Linked DNA regions of Roseobacter denitrificans OCh 114. The protein of the gene in region 1 interacts with the protein of each later gene in a pairwise test. Links are inferred from orthologs where the notes say so. Each region holds a gene or a part of one and is shown in the gene's direction. Other genes may lie near its edges.

What was found. The genes of interacting proteins can lie anywhere in the genome.
Region 2: the proteins of ssb (region 1) and RD1_RS09635 interact in binary tests that used the Escherichia coli proteins (3 or more experiments, as listed by UniProt). The link is inferred for Roseobacter denitrificans OCh 114 from one-to-one orthologs.

What each region holds. Positions count from the first base shown.
Region 1 is NC_008209.1:2,460,013-2,465,209, reverse strand. What follows is about bases 1,606-4,545. They hold ssb (single-stranded DNA-binding protein), read left to right. Parts: upstream 1,606-2,795; coding sequence 2,796-3,296; downstream 3,297-4,545. Other genes in these bases: RD1_RS11855 (NAD(P)H-hydrate dehydratase), read right to left, coding at 4,385-4,545; RD1_RS11860 (Hint domain-containing protein), read left to right, coding at 3,766-4,296; RD1_RS11875 (lytic transglycosylase domain-containing protein), read right to left, coding at 1,990-2,574; RD1_RS11880 (dipeptide ABC transporter ATP-binding protein), read left to right, coding at 1,606-1,921. Outside these bases: more of RD1_RS11880, read left to right, coding at 1-1,605; more of RD1_RS11855, read right to left, coding at 4,546-5,197. UniProt on the Escherichia coli protein: Plays an important role in DNA replication, recombination and repair. Binds to ssDNA and to an array of partner proteins to recruit them to their sites of action during DNA metabolism. Acts as a sliding platform that migrates on DNA via reptation.
Region 2 is NC_008209.1:1,986,059-1,991,330, forward strand. Bases 1,472-4,486 are described here. They hold RD1_RS09635 (primosomal protein N'), read left to right. Parts: upstream 1,472-1,867; coding sequence 1,868-4,105; downstream 4,106-4,486. Other genes in these bases: fsa (fructose-6-phosphate aldolase), read right to left, coding at 1,472-1,785; RD1_RS09640 (MFS transporter), read left to right, coding at 4,197-4,486. Outside these bases: RD1_RS09620 (tyrosine recombinase XerC), read right to left, coding at 1-283; RD1_RS09625 (DUF484 family protein), read right to left, coding at 280-987; more of fsa, read right to left, coding at 1,132-1,471; more of RD1_RS09640, read left to right, coding at 4,487-5,272.

The sequences.
Region 1 (5,197 bases):
GCTCGGCGTCATGCAGGACCTCGGCAAGAATGGCCGGGTGGTTGGGGGCTCGATCAAGTTCAAGGGGCGCGACCTTGGCGAGATGAGCACGGATGAGTTGCGCAGCATTCGTGGCTCGGAAATTGCCATGATCTATCAGGAACCGATGGCGTCGCTGAACCCGGCGATGAAGATCGGCCGACAGTTGATGGAAGTGCCGATGATCCATCAGGGGACGTCGGAAAAGGACGCCTATGATCGCGCCTTGCAGGTTGTGACCGATGTGAAACTGCCGGACCCGAAACGCATTTTGGGATCTTACCCGCACCAGCTGTCGGGCGGGCAGCAGCAGCGCATCGTGATCGCCATGGCGCTGATGTCGGAGCCATCGCTGCTGATCCTCGATGAACCCACCACGGCGCTTGACGTCACGGTCGAGGCGGCCATCGTCGAACTGGTCAAGGACCTCGGGCGCAAATACGGCACCTCGATGCTGTTCATCAGCCACAACCTTGGGCTTGTGCTTGAGACCTGCGACCGCATCTGCGTGATGTATTCCGGTGAGGCGGTTGAACGCGGCTCGATCGAAGACGTCTTTGACCGCATGCAGCACCCCTATACGCAGGCGCTCTTCCGGTCCATCCCGCTGCCGGGAGCCGACAAGAACGCGCGCCCGCTGGTGGCGATCCCCGGCAACTTCCCCCTGCCCCATGAACGCCCGCCGGGATGCAACTTTGGCCCCCGCTGTGACTATTTCGAAGCGGGGCGCTGCGATCAGGGCACGCTTGTGATGGAGGACGTGGAGGGGCATGACCGCCACGCCACGCGCTGCGTGAAATTCCGGGAAATCGACTGGGATGCGCCGCTGGAACTCGCCGAGGTCAAGACCAAGGGCGAAATTGGCGATGTGGTGCTCAGGATGGAAAACCTCAAGAAATACTATGAGGTGGCCGCCAATGCGATCTTTGGCGGTGGCGACAAAAAGGTGGTCAAAGCCAATGAAACCCTGAGTTTCGAGGCGCGCGAATCCGAAACACTGGCCATCGTGGGCGAATCCGGCTGCGGTAAATCCACCTTTGCCAAGGTGCTGATGGGGCTGGAAACCGCGACCGAAGGCACGATCACGCTGGGCAACCACCCCATTCAGGACACCCCCATCGAGGAGCGCGACACGCAGACCGTCGCCGATGTTCAGATGGTGTTCCAGAACCCGTTCGACACGCTCAACCCGTCGATGACGGTCGGGCGGCAGATCATCCGCGCGCTTGAGATCTTTGGGATCGGCTCAAACGAGAGCGAGCGGAATGAACGGATGCTCAAGCTGCTCGATCTGGTGAAACTGCCGCGCGCCTTCGCCACCCGGATGCCGCGCCAGCTGTCGGGCGGGCAAAAGCAGCGCGTGGGGATCGCGCGCGCCTTTGCGGGGGATGCGCGTATCGTGGTGGCCGATGAACCTGTTTCTGCCCTTGATGTATCAGTGCAGGCGGCGGTCACCGATCTGCTGATGGAAATCCAGCGCGAGCACAAGACCACGCTGCTGTTCATCAGCCACGATTTGTCCATCGTGCGCTACCTCAGCGACCGGGTGATGGTGATGTATCTGGGCCATGTGGTGGAGCTGGGCACCACAGATCAGGTCTTTGCGCCCCCCTACCACCCCTATACCGAAGCGCTGCTTTCGGCGGTGCCCATCGCGGATACCAGCGTCAAGAAGAAGCACATCGTGCTGGAGGGCGATATTCCCTCGGCCATGAACCCGCCCTCAGGCTGTCCGTTCCAGACGCGCTGCGGCTGGAAATCGAAAGTGCCCGGTGGCCTGTGCGAAAAGGAAGTGCCGCCGATGCGCACCCTTCCCGGCAACCATCAGCTGAAATGTCACCTGAGCGACGATCAGCTTGCCACTATGGAGCCTGTGATCGAGGTCGGCGTCGCTGCGGAGTAAACGGCAAAGGCCACCCGTTGCGCCGGTGCGGCGCCGGGCTGTGCAAAGGGCACGCCATAACCGGGGCATCAGCCGCCCGCGATGATCCGGACGTAGTTCTGGGTTTCCTTGTAGGGCGGAATGCCGCCGTGGCGTTTCACAGCATTCGGCCCCGCGTTATACGCCGCCAATGCCAGCCGCCATGATTTGAACCGATCATATTGTTTGCGCAGATACCGCGCGCCCCCTTCGAGGTTCTCTTCCGGGTCCAGCGGGTCAACGCGCAAATAGCGCGCCGTCGCAGGCATCAGCTGGGCCAGCCCCAGAGCGCCCTTGTGCGATTTGGCCGTCGGGTTCCAGCCCGATTCCTGTTGGACAAGTCGCAGAAACAGATCTTCGGGAATGCGGTGTTTGCGCGCCGCCGCACGCGCCATTTCCAGAAACTCGCCACGATAGGCTCCGGTGTATTGCAGCAGGTTCCATTTGCTCGGCGTGATCACCGAGGGGGGCTGCAAACGCACGGAATTCTTATATTGCCCCGCGGCACGTGTATCCAGAACGCTGGTTTGCGATTCAAAAAGCTTGCTGCGGCTCTTTGAGGAAACGGTCTGCGCCTGTGCCATGGGTGCTGCAAAAACGAGGATCGCCAAGGAAACCAAAATAGATTTCATCATAGGTGGAGTTTCAACCTTCTCACAGTTTGGCAGAACATAGCAAATTGTCATGCATTTGCCAGCCCTTGCGCGATCCTGTGCGTTGGACCGTTCCCTTCAGGCGTTTACCATGGTTTAAGACCCACGAAACAACTATGGTTTTACAAAATTTTTCTGCGTTAAGATTCGGCAAATCCGTTGATCCGCGCAGCGCCATAAGAACGAGCAATAAAGGGGGCATCATGGCCGGCTCTGTAAACAAAGTAATCCTTATCGGCAATCTGGGGCGTGACCCTGAGGTCCGCAGCTTTCAGAACGGCGGCAAAGTGTGCAACCTGCGGATTGCCACCTCCGAAACGTGGAAAGACCGCAACACCGGCGAGCGTAAGGAACGTACCGAGTGGCATTCGGTGGCCATTTTCTCTGAACCCCTTGCGCGCGTGGCCGAACAGTATCTGCGCAAGGGCTCCAAAGTGTACCTTGAGGGGCAGCTGGAGACGCGCAAGTGGCAGGATCAATCCGGGCAGGATCGCTATTCCACCGAAGTTGTGCTGCGGCCGTACTCGTCCACGCTGACCATGCTTGACGGTCGCGACTCCGGCGGGGGTGGCGGGAACTACGGAGGCGGCGGCGGTGGTGGCCAGATGGGTTATGACGACCGTGGCGGCGACAGTTACGGTGGCGGTGGAAACGCGCCAAGCCCGGCACCTTCGCGCGATCTGGATGATGAAATTCCGTTCTGATGCGTATTATGGCGGGCGAAGCGGCGTTGAGCAGATAAAAACACGCACTGTGATGCGTATGTCAGGTTTGGCGCGATACGCGCGGACCGCTTGCCTTTGTATCACGCGATATGGATTCAAAAAAAACGGCCTATCGAGTTTGAAACGATAGGCCCTCAAAAACCATGTCACCGCATCCGGCTTAACAGCACACAAGATTTGCGCTGCGCCTGAGGGCGTCTTGCTGATATCTACAGGATTGATGGTGCGGGTGAAGGGACTTGAACCCCCACGCCTTGCGGCGCCAGAACCTAAATCTGGTGCGTCTACCAGTTCCGCCACACCCGCACGAGACCGCTTTTGCTAGCCTTCGGAATCTACTAGCAAACCACAAGCCCAGTGGCGAGACCCAAAATTCAGTGATCGCGTTAAAGCTTTAGTATCAAATTTTAGCGATATTTCGTCCATGGGCACCTCAAAGGGCATCTCAATGACGCAAAAGACGATCGCGCGATCTGCAAAAGACAAGTGTTTGGCGGCTCCCCCGGTGGCGGCGCTTGAAAGTCCGCATGCGCTCTGGAGCATGCCCGGATTTGTCTATGGCGCGCGTATCCTGACGATGAAAGGCGCGCGCCGGATCGAAGACCTGCGCCCCGGCGACTACGTCATCACGCGAGGCCAAGGCGCGGTGCCTATACGTTTGATCGAGCAGCGAAGCATGGTTGTTCCCGCCGTGTATATCATCGCCGGGTCGCTGGGGCATCATCAACCCGACCTCGACAGCCTCCTGCCCGCCTCGCAAACGGTTCTGCTGAGAGACTGGCGCGCGCGGGCCTTTGCAGGTGCGCCGGAAACAATGGTGACAGTCGACAGATTGGTTGACGGGGAATTCGTCAGGGACGTGGGGCTTCAAACCCTGACCCTTTACAGTGTTTTCTGTTCAGCGCCGCAGGTGCTCTATGCTGATGGTATGGAGCTTGGCACGGCGGATACATCAATACCTACGCCCGCGCTGAACTAAAGCGCTGCGAAAGACTTCAACCATCTGACGCCGCTTTAAACACAATATTTCAAATTGTTAGATGGTTCTGGATACCTCCAGTGCCTCGTCATTCGCGATGGACAAACAGTTGTTGCAAAACGCGGGGCAGGACTTCCGGCAGGTCCTGCGCGATCAACCCGGGGCCAAATGTGATTGCGCATTCCACATGCAGCCATACTGCGATTTTCGCCGCCGCCATTGGTGTAACCCCGCGCGCCAGCAAACCGGCAATGAAGCCCGCAAGAACATCGCCCGACCCGGCTGTCGCCAGCCATGGCGCCGCGCGCGCGCCGCTTGCCTGATGCAGGAAAACCTGTTCACCCTGATCGGCAATCAGCGTGTTCTCTCCCTTTGACACCAATGTGCAGCCGACGTTCCGGGCGGCCCTGACCGTTGTTTCAGCACGTTCGTCGACGGACGCATCCCCGCAACCGCCTCCAAACAGCCGCGCAAACTCCCCCGCATGTGGCGTCAAGACGCAAGCCGGGTGCAACAGCCCACGCAGGTCCGGATTTGCCGCCAGAACGGTAAGCGCATCGGCGTCCAGCACAGTGGGGCGCTTGGATGTCAACACCTCCTTGATGAGCGCTGCTTGTGCCGACGCTGTCCCAAAACCAGGCCCGACGCAAATCGCCGATATCCGCTTGTCCGACAGGGCCGTTTGCACATCATGCGGTGTCGCGATTTTTCTGACCATCAAGGCCGAGATATGCGTCGCGACCTCCAGCATCGCCGCTGGCGGCGTCCCCAGGCTGACCACCCCCGCCCCGATCCGCAACGCGGCCATGGCGGCAAGCCTCGCAGCCCCGGTTTTACCCGCACCTCCCGACAGGACGAGCGCATGGCCGTGATCGAACTTGTGCCCCTGTTGTTTCTGTAA
Region 2 (5,272 bases), 470 kb from region 1 along the record:
ACTTGTAAAACGCCTTCACCGCCGAGAGTTTTCGCGCCAGCGAGCGCGCCGCGACGCCAGTTTCGCGCGTCTGCGCCATCCACGCCCGCATGTCGGTTACGGATACATCCGCCAGCGCGCCCAAACCTTGCGGCGCGCCCTTATGCGCGGTGATGAAGGACAGAAAGTCGATCACATCGCCCTGATAGGCGATCAGTGTGTTCTCCGCGGCACCCTTGATCGCGCGTTGATGCGCCAGCCAGCTTTGCAGCGCATCAGCGGCGGCAGGGCTGATAAAGCTCACGTCACCCAGCGGCGCAGGGTCCGTTCCAGCACGCCGGTGAAAAACACAAGTAAATCCGTGCCTTGCTGGGGTCCAAACATCTCGGCGTCCTGTGAGCCCAGAACCACAAGGCCGGGCAGGCGCTGCGTGCCCAGATCAAGTTTGAGACAGGCCTCGGAGCGGATTTGCGCGGCGTCCTGTCCAAAAAGATCAGCATCGCCGTGATCCACGCGGCGCAGCGTCACCTGCCGTGAAATGCCCCCGCGCCCTTGGGTCACATAGCCATCAATATAGCCCGAAGGTGCGCGCAGCATACCGTTTTCAGCCGCCGCCGGGGGCGGGCCACTGTCGTTCTGATCGCTCTCCAGAACCAGCCGGATCGCATCGACTCGCAGGGTTTCGCCCACATCGCCTTGCAGATGCGCAAGCAGGTCTGGCAGGCTGTCGGCTTCGAGAATCCGCAGGATCGCGCGGTGTATCTGGTTGGTTCCCGCAACGTTTTCATAAGCCGCCGCGATCACGGAACGATGGGTGTCTTCCAACCGGTCAAGGCGGCTTTCCAAACGGTCCATCGCGATGCCGCGCAGATCGACAATATTGTCGCCCATGATCTTTTCATTGGCGGCCACAAGGGCGCGCATGACGTCCTTGTCGTCCAGAATGACATCGGGAGTGGCGATGATCTTTGCGCGCAATGCGTCTTCGATTTTCGGTGTGCTGGTCATATGCTGCTCATTTTTTTGGTTTTTCCGAACACTACCACGGGTCATGTTCAAAATCTGCCAAAATGTGCGACCGACCCGCATGTGTTGCCCGCACGCGCCACCCCGCGTCAGGGCGGCGCGCCGGTAAGGCGGTGTGTCAGGGTCTCAGAGGATCTTCTGGCCGGTTTTTTCCCAGTCCGACATGAATTGCTGCAAGCCCTTGTCGGTCAGCGGATGCGAGGCCAGTTTCTGGATCACTTCTGGGGGCGCTGTCATCACATCTGCCCCGATCAGCGCCACTTGCTGAACGTGGTTCACCGTGCGGATGGAGGCCGCGAGGATTTCAGTGCCAAACCCGTAGTTGTCATAGATCGTGCGGATGTCCTCTATCAATTCGCAGCCATCCAGGCTCATGTCATCGAGCCGCCCGATAAAGGGGCTGATGAAGGAGGCACCGGCCTTGGCCGCCAAAAGCGCCTGATTAGCCGAGAAGCAGAGGGTCACATTGACCATTTTACCCTCATCCGACAGGGTCTTGCACGCCTTGAGGCCATCCCACGTCAGGGGCAGTTTGACGGTGATGTTCTCCGCGATCTCGGCAAGCTTGCGCCCTTCGGCGATCATTGCCTCTGCTTCAAGCGCGACCACTTCGGCGCTCACCGGGCCAGAGACGATGCCGCAGATTTCCTTTGTCACCTCGATGATGTCACGTCCGGATTTCAGGATCAGCGAGGGGTTCGTGGTGACGCCATCGACCATGCCCAGATCGTTAAGCTCTGCAATGGCCTGCGTGTCGGCGGTATCGACGAAAAACTTCATGTGCGTGGTATCCTTTTTGGCGCGGTGTTCAGGTGTCGCGGCGTTGATCGCTCTTGCGCTTGGCTTTACCGCATGATCTGCGATGCTGAAACCCTCAATTGCCGTTTCAGCCGGAGCCTGCCCTTTGAGCCTGCCGCAATTTTACGATTGTGATGCGTTGATCGCTGTCCTGACGACCCAGCCTCTGGGCCGCACGCTGGATTATCGCGCGCCCGAAGGGGGGTGCCATCTGGGTGCTTTTGTCGAGGTGCCGCTTGGCCCGCGCAAGGTGCTGGGGGTGGTCTGGGGGCCGGGGCAGGGGGATTATGAACGCTCCAAAATCCGTCAGGCCTACCGGGTGCTGGATGCCGCTCCCATGCGCGAAGAGATGTGTCTGTTTCTCAAACGCGCGGCGGAGTATACCCTGACGCCGCTGCCTGCGATGTTGCGTCTTGCCACCCGCGCGCCGGGTCTGGGTGATCCGCCGTCGATGCGCAAGATTTACCGGCGCGGAACAGGAGAACCTGACAAGATGACGGCGGCCAGGCGCAAGGTTCTGGCGGCCCTGGCGGAATACGGTGATCTGGCCTTCACGCTCAAGGAACTCGCCGAGATGGCCGATGTGGGTACGTCCGTGGTCAAAGGTCTGGTCGCACAGGGCGCTGTTGTCGAAGAAGACAGCCCGCGCGATCTGCCCTTTCCCCGTCTTGACCCCTCGCGCCCCGGCAAGGCACTGACAGCGGATCAGGCGGCGGGGGCGGCGCAATTGACGCAAGCGGTCCGTTCAGAACGATATGGCACGACCTTGCTGCGTGGTGTCACGGGTTCGGGCAAGACCGAGGTTTATCTTGAGGCGGTTGCGGCGGCCCTTACGGCGGGCCGGCAGGCGCTGGTGCTCTTGCCCGAGATCGCCCTGACCGCTGAATTTCTGACCCGGGTGCAGGAGCGCTTTGGTGCGCGCCCGGCTGAATGGCATTCAGGCGCGACCATGACCGAACGCAGGCGTATCTTTCGCATGGTTGGTCAGGGTGAGGCGCAGCTTGTCATCGGCGCGCGGTCGGCGCTGTTTCTGCCCTATCAGAACCTTGGCCTGATCGTGGTCGATGAGGAACATGATACTTCCTACAAGCAGGAAGAGGGGGTTTTGTACAACGCGCGCGATATGGCAGTGCTGCGCGCTTCGATCTGCGGGGCGCAGGTCGTGCTTGCCTCTGCCACGCCCTCGCTGGAAAGCTGGGCCAATGCGCAGGCGGGCAAATACGCCAAGCTGGAACTGACCTCGCGGTTCGGGGCCGCTGTGATGCCGCAGATGCGGGCCATTGATATGCGCGTTGAAAGCCTTCCGTCCAATCGTTGGGTCTCTGATGTGCTGCACAAAGAGGTGGAGGCACGCATGGCGCGGGGGGAGCAGTCGATGCTGTTCATCAACCGGCGCGGCTATGCCCCGATCACGCTGTGTCGCGCCTGTGGCCATCAAATCGGCTGCGATCATTGCGACGCGCGCATGGTGGAGCACCGCTTTCTCAAGCGCCTTGTCTGTCACCAGTGCGGCGAAAGCAAACCGATGCCGACGGTCTGCCCGTCCTGCAATGCCGAAGACAGACTGGCCGCGGTCGGGCCCGGTGTCGAGCGGCTCGCAGAAGAGGCGACAGAATTGTTCCCCGACGCCCGGATCGCCGCGCTCAGTTCGGATATGTATGGTTCCGCCCGCGCGCTCAAGGCGGAGATCGAAGATATCGCGGCGGGCGGTGCGGACATCATCATCGGCACGCAGCTCGTGGCCAAGGGGCACAATTTTCCTAACCTGACGCTGGTTGGTGTGATTGATGCGGATCTGGGCCTGCAAGGATCTGATCTGCGCGCTGCCGAACGGACGTTTCAATTGATGCGGCAGGTGGCGGGCCGTGCAGGGCGTGCCGAGAAAGCAGGCGTGGCCCTGTTGCAAAGCTATCAACCCGAACATCCCGTCATCCGCGCCATTCTGGCCGGGGACGAAGATGAATTCTGGGCTGCCGAGGCGCGCGAGCGCAAGGCCGCAGGTGTGCCACCTTACGGGCGCATGGCGGGTATCATCCTCAGCGGGTCGGACGTGGCAATGGTGTTTGACGCAGGCAACCAACTGGCGCGGCAGGATGCGCCGTTGCGGGCCATCGGTGCGCAGGTTTTCGGACCAGCGCCTGCGCCGATTGCGCGGGTCCGCGGGCGCCATAGGGTCCGGATGCTTGTAAAGGCCGAGAAATCCGCCCCTTTGCAGGAAGCGCTCGCGCGTTGGGTGGCCCAATTGCGGATCAAAGGTGATTTACGTGTCGCCGTTGATATCGACCCACAGAGTTTCTACTGACCTTCACCGTCATCATGCGGGGCATCAGGGACATTGACGCGCCGCGAAATAGCACCTCGTCAAAGGCCAGCAAAAGGACTAAGCAACCGGTATGGCCCGCTATGTTCCCCTTGCAGATGCACATCGCCTCCCGTTGTGGCGGCGGCCCATCGCCTTGTTGTTCCTGATGGCGCTTGCGATGCCGATTGCGTTCAATACATGGTCTGCATTGCTGAACAACTTCGTGATTGAAGCCGCCAATTTTGACGGTTCCGACATCGGTCTTTTGCACACGGTGCGCGAAATACCGGGGTTTCTGGCGGTCGGTGTCATCGCCATCATCATTTTCATGCGCGAACAGGTGCTGGGGCTGGTGTCGCTGATCCTGCTCGGCGTTGCCACTGCGGTCACGGCGTGGTTCCCGTCCATGGGCGGCATTCTGGCCATCACCATGCTGAGTTCGATCGGCTTTCACTATTACGAGACGGTCAATCAATCCCTGCAACTGCAATGGCTGAGCAAACAGGAAGCGCCGCGTGTCCTCGGCTGGCTGCTCGCGGCCGGATCAGGGGCCACGTTGATTGCCTATCTGGCGATCATGGCGCTCTGGGACACTTTGGGGCTGTCCTACAATACGGTCTACATGGTGGGCGGTGGCATCACCGTCGTCCTGGCAGTTTTTGCGATGCTTGCCTATCCGCAGTTCGAAGCCCCCAATCCGCAGATCAAGAAAATGGTGCTGCGCAAACGCTACTGGCTCTATTACGCGCTGCAGTTCATGTCCGGCGCACGGCGTCAGATTTTTGTGGTTTTTGCGGGTTTCATGATGGTCGAGAAATTCGGCTATGATGTGCATGAGATCACGCTGCTCTATCTTATCAACCTTGTGGTCAACATGATGGTGGCCCCTTTGCTGGGCCGTGCGGTGGGCTATTTTGGCGAACGGCGCACGCTCGGGTTTGAATACATCGGTCTGGTGCTGGTGTTCCTGTGTTATGGTGGCGTTTACTATTTCAGCTGGGGCGTGGCAGTGGCGGCGACGCTTTATGTGCTGGATCACATTTTCTTTGGGCTCGCGCTGGCGCTGAAAACCTATTTTCAGAAAATCGCCGATCCCGGTGACATCGCGCCGACCGCTGCCGTGGCCTTTACCATCAACCATATTGCGGCGGTCTTTCTGCCCGTGTC